2 regions of the Oribacterium sp. oral taxon 108 str. F0425 genome follow, and region 2 is predicted to be linked to the other one. Evidence: predicted binding sites of a transcription regulator. Region 2 holds the regulator's gene; the other holds the start of a gene.

Region 1 (10,077 bases), 560 kb from region 2:
CCAGTTTCCGGCAATAATTTTTTTCTCATTTTTTTCTCCAAACTATACTTAAATTACTTGGACTCCGTTTTCAGACTGCTCACGATAATTTATACGCTGTCTCTTATCAGCTAACACCTACTTATTGTTTGCAGCTGCTACCCCCGGAAGCTCCTTACCTTCCAAGAATTCCAGAGAAGCACCACCGCCGGTGGAAATGTGTGTCATCTTATCTCCGAATCCCAAAGTATTCACAGCAGCAGCACTGTCGCCGCCGCCAATGATAGTTGTCGCATCAGTCTCCGCAAGAGCCTTTGCAACCGCGATGGTTCCCTGTGCAAGAATCGGGTTCTCAAATACACCCATAGGTCCGTTCCAAACCACAGTCTTTGCAGTCTTTACAGCATTCGCAAAAAGCTCCTGTGTCTTCGGTCCGATATCGAGTCCCAACATATCAGAGGGAATGGCATCGATATCCACGGTCTTAACCGGAAGATTCTTGTCATCAATCGGATCCGGGAAAGAAGCAGCGCAAACCGCGTCTACAGGAAGTAAAATCTCGCAGCCCTTTTCCTTTGCTTTTGCAAGCATATCCTTACAGTACTGAAGTTTCTCGTCGTCCACTAAAGACTTTCCGATTTCATAGCCCTGCGCCTTTACAAAGGTGAATGCCATACCGCCGCCGATAATCAAGGTATCGCACTTCTCTAAGAGATTGTCGATTACCGCAAGCTTATCGGAAACCTTTGCACCGCCAAGGATAGCCACGAAGGGACGAACCGGGTTCTCTACCGCCTGGCCGAGGAAACGAATCTCCTTCTCCATCAGGTAGCCAACCACAGCGGGTCCGTCAATAAACTCGGTTACACCCACATTGGAGCAGTGTGCTCTATGCGCGGTACCGAAAGCATCATTTACAAAAACATCGGCAAGAGAAGCCAGTTCTTTGGAGAATGCTTCTCCATTCTTGGTCTCCTCCGCTCTGTAACGAGTATTCTCTAAAAGAATAACATCTCCATCCTTCATTTCGGAAACGGCTTTCTTCGCATTCTCTCCTACTACATTGTCATCCTTTGCAAAAAGAACGGGCTGCCCCAAAAGCTCAGAAAGACGCTTTGCTACAGGAGCCAGAGATAATTCCGGCTTCGGCTCACCCTTCGGCTTTCCTAAGTGAGAACAAAGAATGACCTTGCCACCATCGGAAATAAGCTTCTTAATTGTAGGAAGCGCTGCTACAAGTCTATTTTCATCGGTAATCTTCCCATCCTTTAAAGGAACATTGAAGTCACAACGACAAAGCACTCTTTTTCCTTTTACAGAAATATCATCTACCGACTTTTTGTTTAATTCTGCCATATCATTCCCCTTTCCTATTGGCGGGAGCCTGTAATCTCTCGTAGCTCCCGTAATAAAGGGAAAACCGCCGGAGCACACACTCCGGCGGCTTCCCCGCATAGCTTTACAGTATAAATTTCAATTTATAAACGAGATATCGCACGCTTTTCGCACGATACTTGTTATGAATCAATTACTTTACAAACTTCTCGAAGTACTTAATAGTACGAACCATCTGAGAAGTATAGGAGTTCTCGTTGTCATACCATGAAACTACCTGAACCTCGTAGAGATCGTCTCCAACCTTGGAAACCATGGTTTGGGTCGCATCAAAGAGAGAACCGTAGGTCATTCCAACGATATCGCTGGAAACAACTTCATCCTCTGTGTATCCGTAGGTCTCGGGATCGGAAGCAGCCTTCATAGCAGCGTTGATGCTCTCCTTCGTTACTTCCTTGGAGGACTTAACCACTGCGAAAAGCAGAGTGGTGGAACCTGTTGGAACCGGAACTCTCTGTGCGGATCCGATCAGCTTTCCGTTTAACTCCGGAATAACAAGGCCGATAGCCTTAGCTGCACCGGTGGAGTTCGGAACAATATTTACAGCGCCGGCTCTTGCTCTTCTTAAATCACCCTTTCTGTGCGGGCCGTCAAGAATCATCTGGTCACCTGTATAAGCGTGAATCGTTGCCATGATTCCGGACTGAATCGGAGCGAAATCATTTAATGCCTTAGCCATAGGAGCTAAGCAGTTGGTTGTGCAGGATGCAGCAGAGATAATGTTGTCCTCTGCCTTTAAGATTTCATGGTTAACATTGTAAACGATAGTCGGAAGATCATTTCCTGCCGGAGCGGAAATAACAACCTTCTTAGCACCTGCCTTAATGTGTGCCTCGGACTTCTCTTTGGAAGTATAGAAACCGGTACACTCTAAAACTACGTCTACGGAAAGCTGTCCCCAAGGTAACTTGGAAGCATCAGCCTCCTTGTAAATCTTAATTTTCTTTCCCTTAACCTCGATGTAGTCCTCGCCGGCCACAACACTATCGCAATACTTATATCTTCCCTGAGAAGAATCATATTTCAAAAGGTGAGCAAGCATCTTAGGATCGGTTAAATCATTGATAGCAACAATCTCTGTCCCCTCATGATCAAACATCTGACGGAATGCCAAACGTCCAATACGACCAAATCCATTAATCGCTACTTTAACTGCCATATTCCTTTTCCTCCTAATTATTTGTGAACTTTCCTCTTATAACGAGAAAATTCGTTCTTCGAATCCTCTCTCACATAACAGCGTCTATTCTATTGCACGAAGCTTATTTTTTCAAGGGAAATTATTGCATTTGTTAAAAATTTCACCTTTTTTTCATAAAAAGAAATGCAGAATCTCCTATAGAAAGATTCTGCACATAAAAATACTTCTTTTTTAAAAATATTTAATCACAAAGCGGGAAACACTTTAAATCATCGCCTTTACATAGCCGGCAATATTGTCCGCATGGTCGGAAATACGCTCCAGATCGGAGATGACATCCAGGAACACAACTCCTGCCTGTGGGGCACAGGCTCCTGAATTCAGACGTTCGATATGCGTTTCCCTCATATCCTCTTCCATCTCATCCACCTGATCTTCCAAGTGCGCTGTCTTCACAACCATATCCAAATCATTTTTCTCAAAGGCCTCTATACTGGCATGGAAAGATTCTACAACAGTCTTCGAAATCTTACGAATATCGTCCTGTCCGATTTCCGAGAAGGAAATGGCATGCTCCTCCGCGAACTTTGCCTGCTCCGCAATGTTTTCAGCATGGTCTCCCGCACGTTCTATATCCGTAATGGTATTGAACATATTGTTCACTTCCAATTTTTGCATTTCATTTAAGGATAAATTTCCGATATGAATCAAATACTCGGTCAGGAGCTTTTGCATATTGTCAATTACCTTTTCCTGTTTAAAAATCTCCGGGATTTCTTCTGTTTTCTCTTCTAAAAGAATATCTGTGGCATGATGAATATTTTCTTCCGTAATCCGTGCCATATTGACCACTTCCGACTTTGCGGCCGCAATGGCAATTGCCGGAGATTCCAAAATACGTAGGTCAAGATGCTGAATAAGGCTTTTCTCCACTTCCGTATAATGATTCGGATTTTCAGCCTCTTCCTTATCCTTCTTTGTCTCCAAAACAAGCTTGCCGGAAAGAGCCACCAAAAGATCGGCAAAAGGATAGAGCACGATTGTGCAGCTGATATTAAAAATGGTGTGAAACATGGAAATCTCAACCGGACTTAAGCGCCCCTGAAAAAAGCTTGCAAAAGGCAAACTCATTAAAAAGATGATGATTCCAAAGAGTACTGCACCGGTCACGTTGAAAAGTAAGTGAATCATAGCCGCCCTCTTCGCGGTCCTGGAGGCTCCGGCAGAAGAAATCATTGCGGTAACACAGGTACCTATATTCTGTCCCAGAGTAATATAAAAGCCTGCAGCTCTCGGTACCGCCCCGGAAAGAGCCAAAGTCTGTAAAATGGATACGGAAGCCGCGGAGGACTGGATCAGCCCCGTGACAACCGCTCCGGTAAGAATGCCCAGAATCGGATTCCCCCCCATGATCTGGAATGCCTTGGAAAAAATGGGGGAATTGGCATAAGGCGATACGGCGGAACTCATAAATTCAAGTCCGATGAAAATAAGCCCCACACCGACACAGAAGTCCGCAAGAAGATCATCGTTTCCTTTTTTTCCGAAAAGCAGACGAAAAGAGCCGAAGCCAACGAGTAGCGGAGCAAAAAACTCCGGCTTGAAAATACTCAAGGCGGAACCGGACACCTGCGTCAAGGATACCATCCACGCAGTAATGGTCGTTCCGATATTAGCGCCCATAATGATTCCAACGGATTGAGAAAGATTGAGAATACCGGCATTAACAAAGCCGACTACCATAACGGTAGTTGCAGAAGAAGACTGCACCAGGGCTGTAATGCCCGCTCCTAAAATAACCGCCATGACGCGATTTTCCGTTACAATATTTAAGAATTTGGACATTTTGGAACTGGCCGCCTTCTGCATACCGTCGCTCATCACGGTCATGCCGTACAAAAACATACCCAAGCCCCCAAAGAGGCTGAATAAACTAGAAAGATAGCTCATAAACCTTCCTCACCCTTCTCCACAGGATAGACTCTTTTCTCCCAAAAAAATAAGCCCTGCTGTCTAATGACACCTTGGCTTAGTATACAAACGCTTTTTTGAAAATACAAGAACTAGTTCCGAAAAAGAAAAAAGCGAATCCTCTAAAAGAAAAAAAGCTGTCCTTTATGGCATAGGGCATACCTATTCCTATGGCACTACCCTATATCCATCCTTGGATAATGGTCCCGTCATGGTCCCTCCACAAAAGACAGCTTTTTACAATAAGGGAAGGAGAAATAACACTTTGAGCGCGGCTTTCCATCCTTTCGAAATACCGAAGCGTCTTGCTATCCTCCTTTTAGAAAAAACAAATGAAAGCAAAATCTTGCAAGATTTTGGGACGATATTCTCTAAACAAAAATCGATTAGCTTTTTCCGTTCTTTTGTCTTTCGACACAGTTCTGAAAAAATATAAGAAAAAGAGCCTCAAAGAAGTTTTCTTCAAGGCTCTTAAGAATTTCCTTTTAAAAAAGCTTAAGATGTAAAGCCGTAATACTTATTGACTCCGTCCACCAAAGCATCTCCAAGAAGATTCAGCTGCTTCTCGCTGTGATCCGAAATCTTATCTCCGAGCTCAATATCCACGGAAGGAACCGTCGAATAGGAGGTCTGCGTTAAATCCATATCCATACTGCCGCTTGAGAAAATCTTTACCCCTTTTCCCTTTAAGCCGGCAATTAAACTTTCTCCCAGCTTTTCATGACTTTCCCAGTGAGAAGCAACCGGCTCCATCTTCTTTAAGGAGTCGGGAACAGACATAAAAAATGCGCCCTTATCTTTTTCCGTGGAATCCCAGTGTAAGGCAATATGTGCATCCGCCTTATTGTTAGCCAAAACGGTTCTGGCAACATTATCCAGCTGTACATCATCACCGTCACGAATGAGTAAAACATCATATCCGGCATTCAAGAGTTTTTTCGCAAAAATATGCCCCATCTGACCGGTGACCGTAGCTTCTTTGGTACCGTCCTTAAAGGTCATCCCGGAAGATACCGCCAAAGCCGTAGTAGAACCTGCAGCATTGGTTCCGCCCGTAACCTTTCTTGTTCCGTCGGGGTGGCAAAGGGTTCTTACCTTCTCTCCTCCCTTTGTTCCGTGTCCGGCATTTACAGCAATCGTAATCTTCTTCGGATTCTTACTGTCCGATGTATAAAGAATTGCCTTTCCTGTATTGATTTTCGCATTCTTTGCATATTTCCAATTTAAATTCAAGCCTATCTCCGTCGCTGCAAAACTTTGCATTGAAAGCATCGCAGAAAGCATAAGACCGACTACTATCGCTCTTCCCTTCATTTTATCCCTCTTTCCTATGGTTATGTTTTCCTTATTCTTCTTTATAAAGATACCGATTCCCCAAAAGAGATACAAGCCCCTTTCCATTACAGTGCTATTACGGTTTTCTTACAGGAGAAAACGGGAAACCAAAAACCACATCAGCATAATGCCGCCAAAGATAATCCGATAGTAGCCGAAAATTTTAAAGTCATGACTTCGAATATAACGAAGCAGGAAACGAATGCAGTACAGGCTGACAAGATATGCCAAAACCATAGAAAGCAGGAGTGTAAACCACTCCATTCCCGAAAAATGACCGCCGTGCTTTATGAGCTTTAAGAGGCTTGCTCCTGCCATAACGGGAACACTTAAGAAAAAGGAAAACTCCGTTGCCGCAACTCTCCCTACCGATAACAGCATGGCTCCGATAATGGTTGCCCCTGAACGGGAAGTACCGGGAATTAAGGCCAGACACTGAAAAAGACCGATTTCGAGACAAAGTGTCCAGGGTAAATCTTCAACCCTGTTGAACGCAAATTTGCGGCTTGCATTTCTCTGCTCCAAAGTAATAAAAAATACGCCGTAGAGAATCAGCATCAGAGATACGACAAAACCGTTGTAGAGATATTGATCCAGAAAATCATCCAAGAGCAGACCGAAAACAGCCGCCGGAAGGCAAGCCAAAAGAACTTTTCCAATTAGAATCACCTTTTCTTCCTTCAGGTAGATTCCTCCACTCTTTTTTCTCTTTCCGAAGGGCCAGAGACGGAAGAAGAATTCCTGTACAACAGCCATAACAGCGCCTAGCTGTATTAAAACTTCAAAGGTGGAAAAAAACTCCTTTGTCCCTGCCAGGGGAATGATATTCTGTAAAAGAATCAAGTGCCCCGTAGAAGAAATCGGAAGCCACTCGGTAAAGCCCTCTACCAAGGAAAATACAATAACTTTTAAAAATTCAACAATATTCATAAAACTCCTTAAAACAAAATCTTCCGTATCAAACCGTAAAACACGGACTACCGTATAATCCTACAAAATTGAAAATGCTTTCCTCGGCACTACTCATCCGATAAACGCCAATCTATCGGACTAAGCCCCTCCTGTTCCAGATAGGCATTGCATTTTGAAAAAGGCCTGGATCCGAAGAATCCGCGATATGCGCTCAATGGGCTGGGATGCGGTGCCGTTAAAATCAGCCTTTTCTTCTGGTGAATCATAGCTCTCTTCTTTTGCGCGGGGCTTCCCCAAAGAATATAGACCACCGGCTCTTCTTTTTCTTCTATTGCTCTTATCGTGGCATCGGTAAACTCCTCCCAGCCTATTCCTCTATGGGAAAAAGCCTGATGGGCACGTACCGTGAGAACAGTATTTAACAGCAGAACGCCCTGCTCAGCCCAGTGACTCAAGTCTCCGCTCTTTGGAATCGGATAAGAAAGGTCATCCTGCAGCTCTTTGAAAATATTTTGTAAGGAAGGGGGAAGAGCAATCCCTTTCTGTACGGAAAAGGACAAACCCTGCGCCTGTCCTACATTGTGATAAGGATCCTGCCCAAGAATAACAACCTTCAGCTTGTGAAAGGGGCAAAGATCATAGGCTTTGAAAATATCTCCGCTTTTCGGAAAAACCTGTTGTTCCTTATATTCCTTTACGACCGTATTGTATAGCTTTCGGTAATAAGGCTTTTTATACTCTCCCTGCAGCTTTTCCGCCCAATCATTTTCAATCATAGCTTACTTTACTCCTTCTTTCCCTTCATTTGCTTGTATAAATCATAGAGAAGGGAACCTGTCTTTCCCTCCCTCGGATACTCATGCTCTTCGATATCCAATACAAACTTATCATAAGCATTGATGATCCTCGTCCCGCTACTGTGCTGAAGCTCCCGCTTAAAAGCACTGCCGTAATTCCCGTGAACATGCCCGTGAATCATATATTTGGGTTTGTACTTCTGCAATAATTCTTCAAAAGCACAAAACCCCCTATGAGCAGGATCTTCCATATCTCCGTAACCTCGTACCGGCGAATGGGTAAGCAGAATATCAAAGCCGTTTTTTAACAAAATGTCCTTTTTCACTTTGTTAATCCGCCTTTTCATATCATCTTCCGAATACATAAAGCTTCCCGGTTTATACCATGGAGCGCCTCCCAGCCCCAAAATGCGCAAGCCTTTAAAATCATATACTCGGTCCTCTACCGACTCGCAACCCAGGGGAGGCTTAAACGAATAGGACTCATCATGATTTCCGTGTACATAGAGAAGCGGGGCTCGCCCCATGGTAACCAAAAACTGCAGATAGTCCGAACTCAAATCTCCTGCAGAGAGAATCAGGTCAATTCCCTCCAGTTTTTCTTTCTGAAAATGGTCCCAAAGGCCTCTGTTCTCTTCATCCGCTATGCAAAGAATTTTCATAATAGGAATCCTCCTGAAAGTATAGCTTCCTGTGATTCCTTCGTAAAAGCTTCCAAAGGAGGAATTTCTCCCAAAACATTGTCATTTAACCAACGCATATCCACAATTTCTTCCATTTCCAGACTTTCTGTCCCCTCGCTATGGATTTTTTCCCGCTGACTGTGAATTTCTCCGGAAAACGGCAAGAGGCTTCCTTCCTTAATTTCTTTTTCCAAAATAGACACCAGTTTCTTCGAAGAGTAGCTCAGGTTTCGAGAAAGAATCACATCGATTACCCCCTCTTTCAAACCGTAATAATAGTTTAGCGCACTATAGCTTTTTGCCAGATTGTTACTATGGTAGGAGCCCTCCAGGAAGGAATGTAAAATCAATTCATAATACCTTCCCCAGTTGTAGATAGAAACCGCAATATTGGATTGTACTTCTCCGTCTAAATTTAAATACAAGCCGAACTCTCTACTACGCTCGGATGGCTTTGCAAACTCCGGCCCCGAAATCACGTGAATGCCCTTAGACTGAAATACAGCCTTCCAATCCGCATTCTGTAAACCGCTCCAGGACAGGTGAACCCTGCTCCAGGGATTGATAAACTGCGCGCCGATGGCAAAGGCGTTGATATTTGCCAGTGTGCCGTAAAGAGGGAACTGTTCCACATAGCCTAAATCATTTCCATCGGAAACAGAGGCGGCAAGCGCCCCCATAAGGAACTTGGCCTCATACATTCGGCCATAATAGGTTCGGATCGAATTATATGAAGTATTAACCGAACAATTTAGGATAGAAACATCCGGATACTTAAGGGCCAGTTTAATACTCTCCTGCGCCATAAAAGGAGCGGTCGTAAAAATGAGTCTGGCTCCCCAAGCGACAGCCTCTTCAATTGCCGCACGGACCTCTTCATCCGTACTGCAGTTTTCCATGGCTCTACTCTCTACCTGTTCTTTAAATCGATCCTGGATATAGTTTCTTCCGAGTTCATGTGCATAAGCCCAGGTAGAGCTTTCTACACTTCTTTCGTATAAAAAGGCTATTTTTAACTCTTTTTTCACACCGGATAAACTTCCTCCCGAAAAAACGGTGAAGAAATTGCTTTCCTTCTTCATTTCCTCCGGATTTTGTATCAAAACTACTTCTCCGGCCGATTTCTTAAATTCATTCCAGAGCTTTTCCAGATTTTCTCGAATTTTATCCGTAGCATTTTCCAAAATGGATTGAATCCCATATACCGAAATATAAAGAAAAAAGGCATCCCCCACCGTGTTTTCAAGCCTTCTTCCCCCCATTGCAAAGTATAAATCCGAAAAACGGGAGAATGCCGCACGCACATCCTTGCAGAGTTCGGAAGACCAAATTTCTCCATTTTTCATTCCCAAAAACTGAGAAAAACGCTCATAAGCTCCCGGCTCCGAAAAGTAAATGCCGTAGAGTCCGGAAGATTTATAAAAATCTACAAACTCATAATACAGCTTATTCTCCTTCTCTTCCGTTCGCTTCGGCAAGATTCGAATGACCTTTGCAGGAATGGAAACCGCCTTATTGTAACGGCTTACGGAAACACGCTTATTCCCTTCCTGTACATAAAACCGATACATATACTCATAGACCAGAATAGGTTCCCGAACCCCTTCCTCCGTAATGGAATCGAAAAGATTGGCCCACTTCGAAGCAAATTCCGTTTTAGGACTGAGTATCGGCATAAAATTTCTGGCAAAGGACTGCTGTCTGGCCTTGGTTTTCGTGCCGGCTATATCTTGCAAGGGAATTTCCAACAGTCCCAAGACATTTTCGCCCTGTATATCCTCTTTTCCCAGTCTCTCGTCCAAGGCCTCCAGATACGGCGCCTGTCCGAAAAGAAGAGCATTTCTGTAAGCTCGATCTCCCAATT
Region 2 (10,077 bases):
TAGAATCTATTAAGTCATTATATGTTGGACGTAGCATCTTCTATCCTCCTTAAATCCTTTCTGATTTTTTCAATCAAATCCAAGTGCGCTTCTACCCGGTCATGAGACGCACGAATTAGATTATGCAGTTTTTCGGTACAAGTGTCAATATCCGCATTCACCAAGATGTAATCGTAAGCTTCGACCCCTTCCGACTCAACAATGGCTCGGCTCAGACGTTTGTTGACAGTCGCTTCATCTTCCGTATTTCTGCCGATCAGTCTGCTGCGAAGCTCCTCTGCCGAAGGCGGTGTCATAAAAATCAGAAGACTTCCCGGATATTTCTTCTTAATCTTTAGAGCGCCTTGAATTTCAATCTCCAATATAACGTCTTTTCCCCGATTCAAACAGTCTTCCACAAATTTTCTGGGTGTTCCGTAATAGTTGTCCACATACTTCGCGTACTCAACCAGCTCGTCCTTGTCTATCATTTCTTCAAAACGCGCTTTACTCACGAAAAAATAGGATTTTCCCTCTTCTTCCCCCTCTCTCGGACTTCTTGTAGTAGCCGAAATAGACAAGGCATAATTATCATACTTCTCCGTAATACGTTTCATAATGGTTCCTTTTCCCGCACCCGAAAAACCGGAAACCACAACCAACATCCCTTTCTCCATCTTTCCCTCTTCTATTCTATGTTCTGTACCTGCTCTCGCATTTTCTCAATGCAATTCTTCGCTTTTAAAGCAATATCCGTAATGTCTAAATCCGTAGCCTTGGAAAGAATCGTATTGCTTTCCCGATTCATCTCCTGCATTAAAAAATCCAAATCACGTCCTACTGCCGATTCTTCTTTCAGAATCGCTTTTACTCTTTGAATATGACTGTCCAATCTGGTAATTTCCTCATCGGTGCTGACTTTATCGGAAAAGATTGCCACTTCCTCCAGAAGCCTTCCTTCATCAATACTTCTTCCCTCCAGACTTTCTTCTATTTTCTTCCGTAAGCGCTTTTCATACTGCAGGCGAATCTCCGGTTCCCTTTCCTTCAAAAATCGAACATAAGACTCCATCTCGGATAATTTCAACTCTAAGTCTTCCTGCAACTTTCTCCCTTCGACTTCCCGAGAATGAACGAATTCCTCTATCGCCTTATCTACAATAGAAAGAAGTCCGTCCGCGTCTTCTTCAACCTCTTCTTCTACAAGCCTGAAAACTTCGGGATAAAAGAAAATTCTATCTCCGGTAACAGAACAGGGAATACCCAGTTTTTCGGAAAGCTCCGTGATTTCCTTTTTATATCTTTCCGCCAGGGCATAATCCACCAGTAACTTCTTATTTCTTTCGGCACTGTCCTCCAGCGAAAGGAATAACTCCACTTTTCCCCGGGAAATTCGGTCTTTCAAATGATTTCGAATACTCAATTCCATCGCTTGAAAGCTTCTGGGCAGTCGGAAACTCAAATCTAAAAATCGGGAATTCACCGACTTTATTTCTACCGTAATGTCACGTTCCTGTAAGTTGGCCGTAGCCCTCCCGAAACCGGTCATACTTTTCATTTTTACGCACTCCTTTTCTCTTGTGTTTTTTTATCCTTTCGCCTATCCTAGGAAATACACAAGCTGGATTCGTTCCTGTTAATTTTTTATGATAGCAAGGGACTAGGGCTTTTTCAAGGAAAAAAGGTGGTTTTATGGCATTTGACGGTTTATTTTTATCAGCTTTGGTTTCCGAGTTCAAAGATACGATTCTCGGAGGAAAAATCAGCAAAATTGTGCAGAGTGAAAAGGATGAACTTCAACTCACAATCAAAAAGGAAAGGCAGCAATATCTTCTGCATCTTTCCGTAAATCCTTCTATTCCCTTAGTTTATCTGACGGATAAAAATAAGACTGCACCGCTTACCGCACCAAGCTTTTGTATGGCGCTAAGAAAGCATATCGGAAACGGAGTGATTCAAAATATCACGCAGGCTTCCACTACACTCTCGGAAGAAGGGCTGGAGCGTGTTCTCCTTCTCCATATATCCCATAGAGATGAACTGGGCGACATAGGCACAAAATATCTTTCCGTAGAAATCATGGGGAAATATTCCAACATCATCCTCTTAAAGGAAGATTTCACTATTCTGGACGCCATAAAACGAATTTCCTCCGTACAATCCTCGGTTCGAGAGGTTTTACCCGGGAGAAAGTACTTTATTCCCGACCAGTTCGAAAAAGAGAATCTCCTTTACTTTCCCTTGGAAAACTTGCAATCTTATTTGGAAAGCAGGGCGAAAAGCAGAAACGGAGAGTCTAAGGCGGAAACCCTCTCCGAGCTCCTCTTCCACAGCTTTTCCGGCTTAAGTCCGATGTCGGCCAGGGAGCTTTCCTTGGATGCCGGTCTTGCCTCCGATCAGGAATTGGACAAACTGTCTTCTTCCGACTGGAAAAAGCTTTCCGAGGCCATTTGCAGACTTCGACTTCGGATTCAAGAAGGGAATTTCTCTCCCGCCATTCTCTACGAAAATGAAAAAGCCTTTGACTTTTCCGCCATTCCCGTACGGCAGTATAGCGGAAATCCCGCCTTTCACCTCGAGGTCTTTCCCTCTCCCTCCGAACTTCTTACATTTTACTACGGTGGAAAGGAAAAAGAGGACCGTGTCCGGCAAAAATCCACAGACTTAAAAAAACAATGTACTACTCTCTTGGAACGCGTCAGCAAAAAGCTGAGTTTGCAGGAAAAGCAGCTGAAGGACACGGAGAAAAAAGAGCGTTTTCGAATCTTCGGAGAATTGCTCACTACCTATGGGTACAGCTTAAAAGGCGGAGAAAAAGAATTGATCTGTGAAAATTATTACAATGGAACAGAGGAACACATTCCCTTGGATGAAAGCTTAAGTCCCATAGAAAATGCCAAAAAGTATTTTGAGAAATACGATAAGGCAAAGCGCACGGAATTAAATCTCTCCACACAAGTAAAGGAAAGCAGAAGCACGCTTAAACACCTGCAATCCATCTTGAACAGTCTTTCCACCGCAGAGAATGCGGAAGACTTAGAAGATATACGAAGAGAAATGGGAGAATACGGCTACATGAAGCCACTCTCCAAGAAGAAGAAAAAAGAACGAAAAGAGGACAAATCCTCTCCGAGAATCTTCCGTTCCTCGGACGGCTATCTTCTCTATGTCGGAAAGAACAATTATCAAAATGAAGAAGTCAGTTTCCGCATTGCGGAAGGAACGGATTTTTGGTTCCATGTAAAAGGCTCAGCCGGTTCCCATGTCATTGCCAAAACGGAAGGAAAGAATCTGGAAGAGCTTCCCGACCGTCTCTTTGAAGAAGCAGCCGAGCTTGCAGCCTACTTCTCCTCGGAAAAAGAAAGTGCCAAGGTGGAAGTGGATTATACGGAAAGAAAAAATTTAAAAAAGGTAGTGGGTGGAGCTCCCGGCTTTGTGATTTACCACCAAAACTATTCCATCCTTGTTTCGCCAAAAAAAGTTCCGGAAGAGCTCTAAGCTCCTCCGGAACTTTCTATTCTTCTTCCCAATTCGTATAAACACTCTGCACATCATCGGATGCATCCAATAAATCAAGGGTTTTTCTTAAGTTCTTTACCGCTTCTTCCTCTGTCACGGAAACGGTATTACCGGGAATCATCACGACCTCCGCCTGTACCATGGGAATGTTCTCTTGTTCCAGATTTTCACGCACAGTGGAGAAATCTGCCGGACTCGTGATAATTTCATAGCTGTCATCCCGATCAATCAGATCCTCCGCACCTGCCATGATGGCAATATCCATCAGCGCATCAAAATCTTTATCCAGATCATCCATGACTTCCTTATCCAGAATGATCTGTCCCTTTTCTTCAAAGAGGAAAGATACGGATCCCTGTGCGCCAAGACTTCCCTTCCCCTTTGTGAAAGCGGAGCGTACATCCGCCGCGGAACGATTCTTATTATCCGTTAATACCTTTACGATAATGGCAACGCCGTTTACACCGTAACCCTCATACTGCATTTCTTCAAAATTTACCGCGTCCAGTGCTCCGGCAGCCTTCTTAATCCCGTTTTGAATGGTATCGTTCGGCATATTGTTTGCTTTTGCCTTGGCAATGACATCCCGAAGCTTTGAATTACTGTTCGGATCTGTTCCCCCCTGCTTTACCGCAAGGGCAAGTTCATGACCGATAATCGTGAAAATCTTTCCCTTTGCTGCATCGTTCTTTTCTTTTTTTGCTCTAATATTGGAAAACTTTGAATGGCCTGACATACTCTCTCCTCTAATTTTTTCTTAGTGTACCTATTTTCTCTTTTCTTCGCAAGTTTTTTTCAGAATACCTGTGTTTCCTAGGAAAAATCATCAATATGCAGGTTGGAATGCGGATCAAAAGTTCCAATCCATTTCTTTCCTCTGAAATAAACACGGGGAACACGATTGCCGAGGCCGCATAAAAACTCATAAGGGAAGACACCGAATTTTTCCCAATCATAAAGACTGATTGCTTCTCCTCCCTCTTCCCCGAGAAGCGTCACCTCCTGGAAAAGAACTGCGTCTACGGCACTGACATCCACCATGAACTGGTCCATACAAACTCTGCCTAAGATAGGACATTTCTTTCCGCCTATAATAACCTCCGCCTTTCCGGAAAGCAACCTGGGATAACCGTCTCCATAGCCCACCGGAATCGTGGCAATCCGCATTTCCCTGTCCGTCACAAAGGCGGAACCGTAGGAAATTCCCTCTCCCTTCGGAACAGTCTTTATATGCGAAATTTTCGCCTTCCAGGAAAGTGCCATCTTGAGGGGCAGGTCCTGCCTCACTTCCGAAGAAGGATAAATCCCGTAAAGCGCGATGCCGTCCCGTACCATATTGTACTCTGTACCAATATCTTCCAAGATCCCTGCAGAATTCGAAATATGACATAGGGGAATGGTATAGCCTTCTTTCTTCAAACTTTCCAAAAAATCGTGGAAGCGCTTATGTTGTTTCAAGGTATAACTCTTATCCGCCTCGTCACAGGATGCAAAATGAGAAAAAATCCCCTCCACTTCCACATAGGGACTGTTCAAAATATCCATTGCCGTCTTCAAAGCATCTTTTTCTTCTACTTGGATCCCGATTCTTCCCATTCCGGTATCCAAAGCAATATGTACCGCCAGTTTTGTTTTCTTTTTTCCGCTATTTTTTCGATTTTATCGAGTTGCCTCGTGGTGAAGAGACTCGGCATTACCCGATAATCAAATAAAGATGTATATTGGCTTTCCGGAACAACCCCAAGAACCAGGATATTTTTTTCGATTCCTGCCTTTCTTAAGGTAATTGCTTCCTCTATGGTTGCCACGCCGAAAAGTGCACATTCTTCCTCTACCGCTTTCGCCACTTCCACCATGCCATGCCCATAAGCATCCATTTTAATTACAGCACAGAATGCTATGCCCTCTCTCAAACTTTTCTTACAGAGTCGAAGATTCTCCTCCATCCTGTCTAAATTCACAATGGCATAGGTTCTGTCGTAACTCTTTTTATCTGTCATCTTTCCCATCATCCTTTTCTATAAACTCTTCCATGGCAAGGGCAAAATAATGAGGAAGGTCCCTTGCCAGGACAGCATGCTCTCCCTCGGCTTCCGCTGCCAGCTTCCCCCCTCTCACCTGAATGAGAACGGAAAGACAGGCCGCCTGAAACGCAAGTTCATGCTTATCTATTTCCGGATATCTTTCCTTTAAAACCGCCAGAAGACCGGCTAAAAGACCGGCAAAAGCATCTCCCGAGCCCCCCTTACTTAAGGATGGAGATGCTTCCCGATTATGGAAAAAGCCTTTTCCTTCCCAAAAATTGTCCTCTTTGCCCGGTACTGTTTCTTTCCCCGTATCCTCCGAAAAAGGGGTAAAAACCATCGTATCATGCGATTTCAGAATTAAAATACAGCGATGCTTCGCAGCATATTTCCGACCCAATTCTTCTTTGTTTTTTAGAATTTCCTCAAGAGAGCAATGGCAAAGCCTCGAAAATTCTTTAAGATGCGGCGTAAGAATAATCGGACAGTACTCCGCAGCCTTACATAATGCCTCGTCCAACAAAGAGGACTCCGCTATCACATTTAACGCATCCGCATCCAAAATAAGAAAAGCCGGAGGAAAGTTTCTTAGCTCGTTTAAAAGCTTCAGGAGAAGCCTTTCTCTATCTTCTCCCGTTCCGATTCCCGGACCGAATAGGATAATTTCACTTTTTTGCAATAGCTCTTCCACCTTCAGTTCTCTCACATCCGAAAGAATCGCTTCAGGAACCATGGTTTGCAGAACGCTTCTATTTTCCTCATCGGAGACCAGATGAACCAAGCCGGCTCCGGCCCGATAGGCAGCCAAGGCGGAGAAAAAAGCCGCTCCGGCCATCCCTTTTTTTCCGGCTATGATTCCCACTGTTCCGTAAGAACCCTTATGAGACAAAGGATTCCTCTTCGGAATGGATAAAAAGTATCTTTTTGTTTCACACAAAGCATCCATCTGCCCTCCGGCTTCTTTTCCAAGGATTACTGCACTGGCAATCACCAGACTTTTTGTGTTGGAAATACTCACCTCCAAAGCCTGTCCTCTCCGCGCTTTAAAGAGCTTTAAAGCATTGCCGTAAAGCTTGACATAGGGTTTTCCAAGTTCATCCCGCAAAACCTCAATATCCAAAAGTGAAAAACCTCTTATTCCGGTTCCGAGTGCCTTTGCCACCGCTTCTTTCACACTAAAATCACCGGCAAGACGAGAAGCTTTTCCCTCGCTTTGCCGGCGTTCTTCTTCTGTAAAAATCCTCTCTACTCTGCCTTTTTTCTGTAAACGCTCCACTCTAGCTATTTCCAGAATATCAGAGCCCACAGATATCATCATCATTGTTCCTCAAAAACACGGTAAGACAGTCTCATCAAACTTTCGGAAAGATGCACATTTTCCACCACTACATGTTCGGGAACTTCCAAATCCACATGTGCAAAATTCCAAAATCCGCTTACCCCGTACGAAATAAGATCATCCACAATTTTAACGGCTGCATCCTTGGGAATGCACAGTGCTGCCAAGCGAATATGATTTTTCTCCACAATATCCTTCATCTCAGACATGGGAGAAACCTTGACGCCTCCGGCTTCCTGTCCAATCACCTTCGGATTATTATCAAATACCCCCTTGATATCAAATCCTCTTTTTCTAAAATTGGTATAGTTCGAAAGTGCCAATCCCAAGTGTCCGGCACCGACGATAATCATCGAATGAACTTGATCAATTTTCAGAATCTTGGCAATCTCCTCATGCAAATTGAAAACATTGTAGCCATAGCCCTGCTGTCCGAAACCGCCGAAATTATTTAAATCCTGTCGAATCTGTGATGCCGTTAAATGCATCCTCCGGGATAAATCCCCGGAGGAAATACGTTCTATTCCTTGATCCATCAAGTCTTCCAAATAACGATAATACCGCGGAAGACGTTGGATAACTGCTTTTGATATCTCTTTACGTTCCATATTCTTTCACCTGATTTTACTGCCTACCTTCCCAATATAATTACTTGTGAAAATGCTGTCAATGCTATAACAGGAAAAAGAATAAAAAACATTCTTAGTTGGAAAATACCTTCCTGTAATCTGCAATAAACTTTTCAATACCTATATCCGTTAATGGATGATGCATCATCTGCTTTAAGACTTTAAACGGTACGGTAGCAATATCCGCTCCGGTCTTGGCACATTGTACCACATGAATCGGATGACGTACGGAGGCGCAAATCACCTCTGTTTCAATCTCCGGATACATAGAAAAGATTTCCATAATGTCCTCAATTAAAATCATCCCGTCGGAAGAAATATCATCCAATCTTCCGAGGAAAGGAGAAACATAGGTCGCTCCCGCTCTTGCCGCAAGGATAGCCTGTGTAGCGGAGAAAATCAGAGTAACGTTGGTCTTAATCCCCTCTTTGGAAAGAACCTTAACCGCCTTCATTCCTTCCTCCGTCATAGGAATCTTAACAACCATGTTTTTAGAAATAGAAGCAATTTCCCTTCCTTCTTGAATCATATCTTCCGCTTTTACGGTATCCGCCTTTACTTCGCCGGAGATAGGGCCGTCCAGAAAGGAAGCAATCTCCTTTAAGGTTTCCGTATAGTCTCTTCCCTCCTTCGCAATCAAGGAAGGATTCGTCGTACATCCGCAAATAATTCCCATATCATAGGCTTCCCGAATTTCATCAACATTAGCAGTATCAATAAAAAACTTCATATAACTCTCCTTTTTTGGCTAAAATAAATACTTTAAAACGACTGTTCCTCTTCTTTAAAGAGATCTTGCCATGTTTACAAGGTTCTCCACCGTGAAGCCGAAGTGCTTAAACAATTCCTTAGCAGGTCCCGATGCACCGAATCCGTCCATCGATAAAGATTTTCCTTTGAGACCTACATATTTGCCCCAACCAAAAGAGGAAAGGGCTTCCACAGAAATTCGTTTTTCAACGGAGGCGGGAAGTACCTTGTCCCGATACTCTTTGCTTTGCATTTCAAAAACTTCCATAGACGGCATGGAAACAACACGAACCGCTCTTCCCTCTGCCCTTAAAATCTCTGCCGCATTTTCCGCGAGTTCCACCTCGGAACCGGTAGCAATGAAAATGAGTTCCGGTGTTTTCTCGGAATCCGAAAGAATATAAGCTCCCTGCAGAGCTTCCTTTCCATCCCGGCATAACTGCGGTAAGTTCTGTCTGCTTAAAACAATGGCAGTAGGACAATCCGTACTGCTCAATGCGGAGAACCAGGCGGCCGCCGTCTCCTGTCTGTCAGCAGGACGGAATACACGGAAATTCGGTGTTGAACGGAGCATAGCCAATTGTTCAATTGGCTCATGAGTAGGACCATCCTCCCCTACTCCGATACTGTCATGCGTTAAAATAAATATTTGCGGAATCCGCATCAAAGCGGATAGTCTTGCCATTGGTTTAATATAATCACTGAAAACAAAGAAGGTAGATGCATAGGAACGATATCCTCCATGTAAGAGAATGCCGTTTGCAATTCCGGCCATAGCCAGCTCTCTCACCCCGAAGTGGATGTTCTTGCCCAGTCTGTTCTCTTTCGAGAAGAATCCTTCTCCCTTCATTTCCGTCTTGGTGGAAGGAGCAAGGTCTGCAGCGCCTCCAAAAAGATTCGGCACAGCCTCTTTTAAAATCTGGAGAACTTCTCCGGAGGAGTTTCGGGTCGCATCCGCCTTCTCCTGTTTTGCCCAAAGCGCTTCATTGTTCACCAAATCCAAGACTTTCTTGGGATCATGATAAGATACATATTTCTCATACTCTGCAGGATATTTTTTCGCATACTCCGTTTTAACCGTCTCCCAATCATCGTATGCCTTCTTTTTTCTTCTAAAAGACCTTGATAATGTGCATAGACCTCTTCCGGAATGTAGAACGCTTCCTCATACTCCCAGCTCAGGAATTTGCGCATCTCTTTGATATTTTCTTCGCCCAGGGGCTCTCCGTGAGCGGAAGCCGTCCCCTGCTTCTTTGGAACCCCATAGCCGATATCCGTCTTAACCGTAATGAAATACGGTGCAGAGTCATCTTCCTTAGCCTTCTGTAAAGCCGCAGCAATAGCCGAAACATCATTTCCATCTTCTACGGTAAGTGTTTTAAAGCCAAATGCCTCCATACGCTTCTGGACATTTTCCGTAAAGGCAATCTCCGTATTTCCCTCTATAGAAATATGATTGGAATCATACAAAATGGTCAGCTTATGTAAATTCAACGTTCCCGCAAGAGACAGGGCTTCTGAGGAAATACCTTCCATAAGGCATCCGTCGCCGCAAAGTGCATAAGTTCTGTGATCTACCAGGGGAAGCCCTTCTTTATTGAACTCCGCGCTTAAATGACTCTCCGCCATGGCAAAGCCGACTGCCATAGCCAGTCCCGCTCCCAAGGGTCCCGTCGTAGCATCAACCCCCATGGTATGACCATACTCCGGATGTCCCGGGGTCAGGGATCCCATTTGTCTAAAGGACATCAAATCCTCTTTCTTAAGACCGCAAGAGAATAAATGTAATAGGGAATAAAGCAGCATGGAACCATGCCCTGCAGATAAAATAAAGCGG

The links. The regulator Rex, encoded in region 2, represses fermentation and respiration genes when NADH is low (regulators of the CRP and FNR family bind a similar motif). The targets are predictions, from matches to a motif close to ATTGTTAANTANTTAACAAT.
Region 1: gap (type I glyceraldehyde-3-phosphate dehydrogenase) is a predicted target of Rex. The motif match lies at 2,663-2,682, and genes of this name have one in related genera.

The regions. Positions count from the first base shown of each region.
Region 1 covers NZ_AFIH01000001.1:1,735,464-1,745,540, forward strand. The annotation lists gene tpiA (triose-phosphate isomerase) at 1-18, opposite strand, end outside; gene HMPREF9124_RS08165 (phosphoglycerate kinase) at 118-1,335, opposite strand; gene gap (type I glyceraldehyde-3-phosphate dehydrogenase) at 1,508-2,533, opposite strand; gene HMPREF9124_RS08175 (Na/Pi cotransporter family protein) at 2,780-4,465, opposite strand; gene HMPREF9124_RS08180 (N-acetylmuramoyl-L-alanine amidase) at 4,982-5,800, opposite strand; gene HMPREF9124_RS08185 (undecaprenyl-diphosphate phosphatase) at 5,909-6,751, opposite strand; gene HMPREF9124_RS08190 (uracil-DNA glycosylase) at 6,841-7,509, opposite strand; gene HMPREF9124_RS08195 (metallophosphoesterase family protein) at 7,518-8,192, opposite strand; gene HMPREF9124_RS08200 (BMP family ABC transporter substrate-binding protein) at 8,189-10,077, opposite strand, start outside.
Region 2 covers NZ_AFIH01000001.1:1,174,603-1,184,679, reverse strand. The annotation lists gene rpoZ (DNA-directed RNA polymerase subunit omega) at 1-37, opposite strand, end outside; gene gmk (guanylate kinase) at 18-656, opposite strand; gene HMPREF9124_RS05600 (YicC/YloC family endoribonuclease) at 668-1,537, opposite strand; gene HMPREF9124_RS05595 (Rqc2 family fibronectin-binding protein) at 1,672-3,477, shown strand; gene HMPREF9124_RS05590 (YebC/PmpR family DNA-binding transcriptional regulator) at 3,494-4,234, opposite strand; partial or broken gene alr (alanine racemase) at 4,312-5,444, opposite strand; gene HMPREF9124_RS05580 (NAD(P)H-hydrate dehydratase) at 5,488-6,843, opposite strand; gene HMPREF9124_RS05575 (redox-sensing transcriptional repressor Rex) at 6,840-7,469, opposite strand; gene fsa (fructose-6-phosphate aldolase) at 7,564-8,220, opposite strand; partial or broken gene tkt (transketolase) at 8,275-10,077, opposite strand, start outside.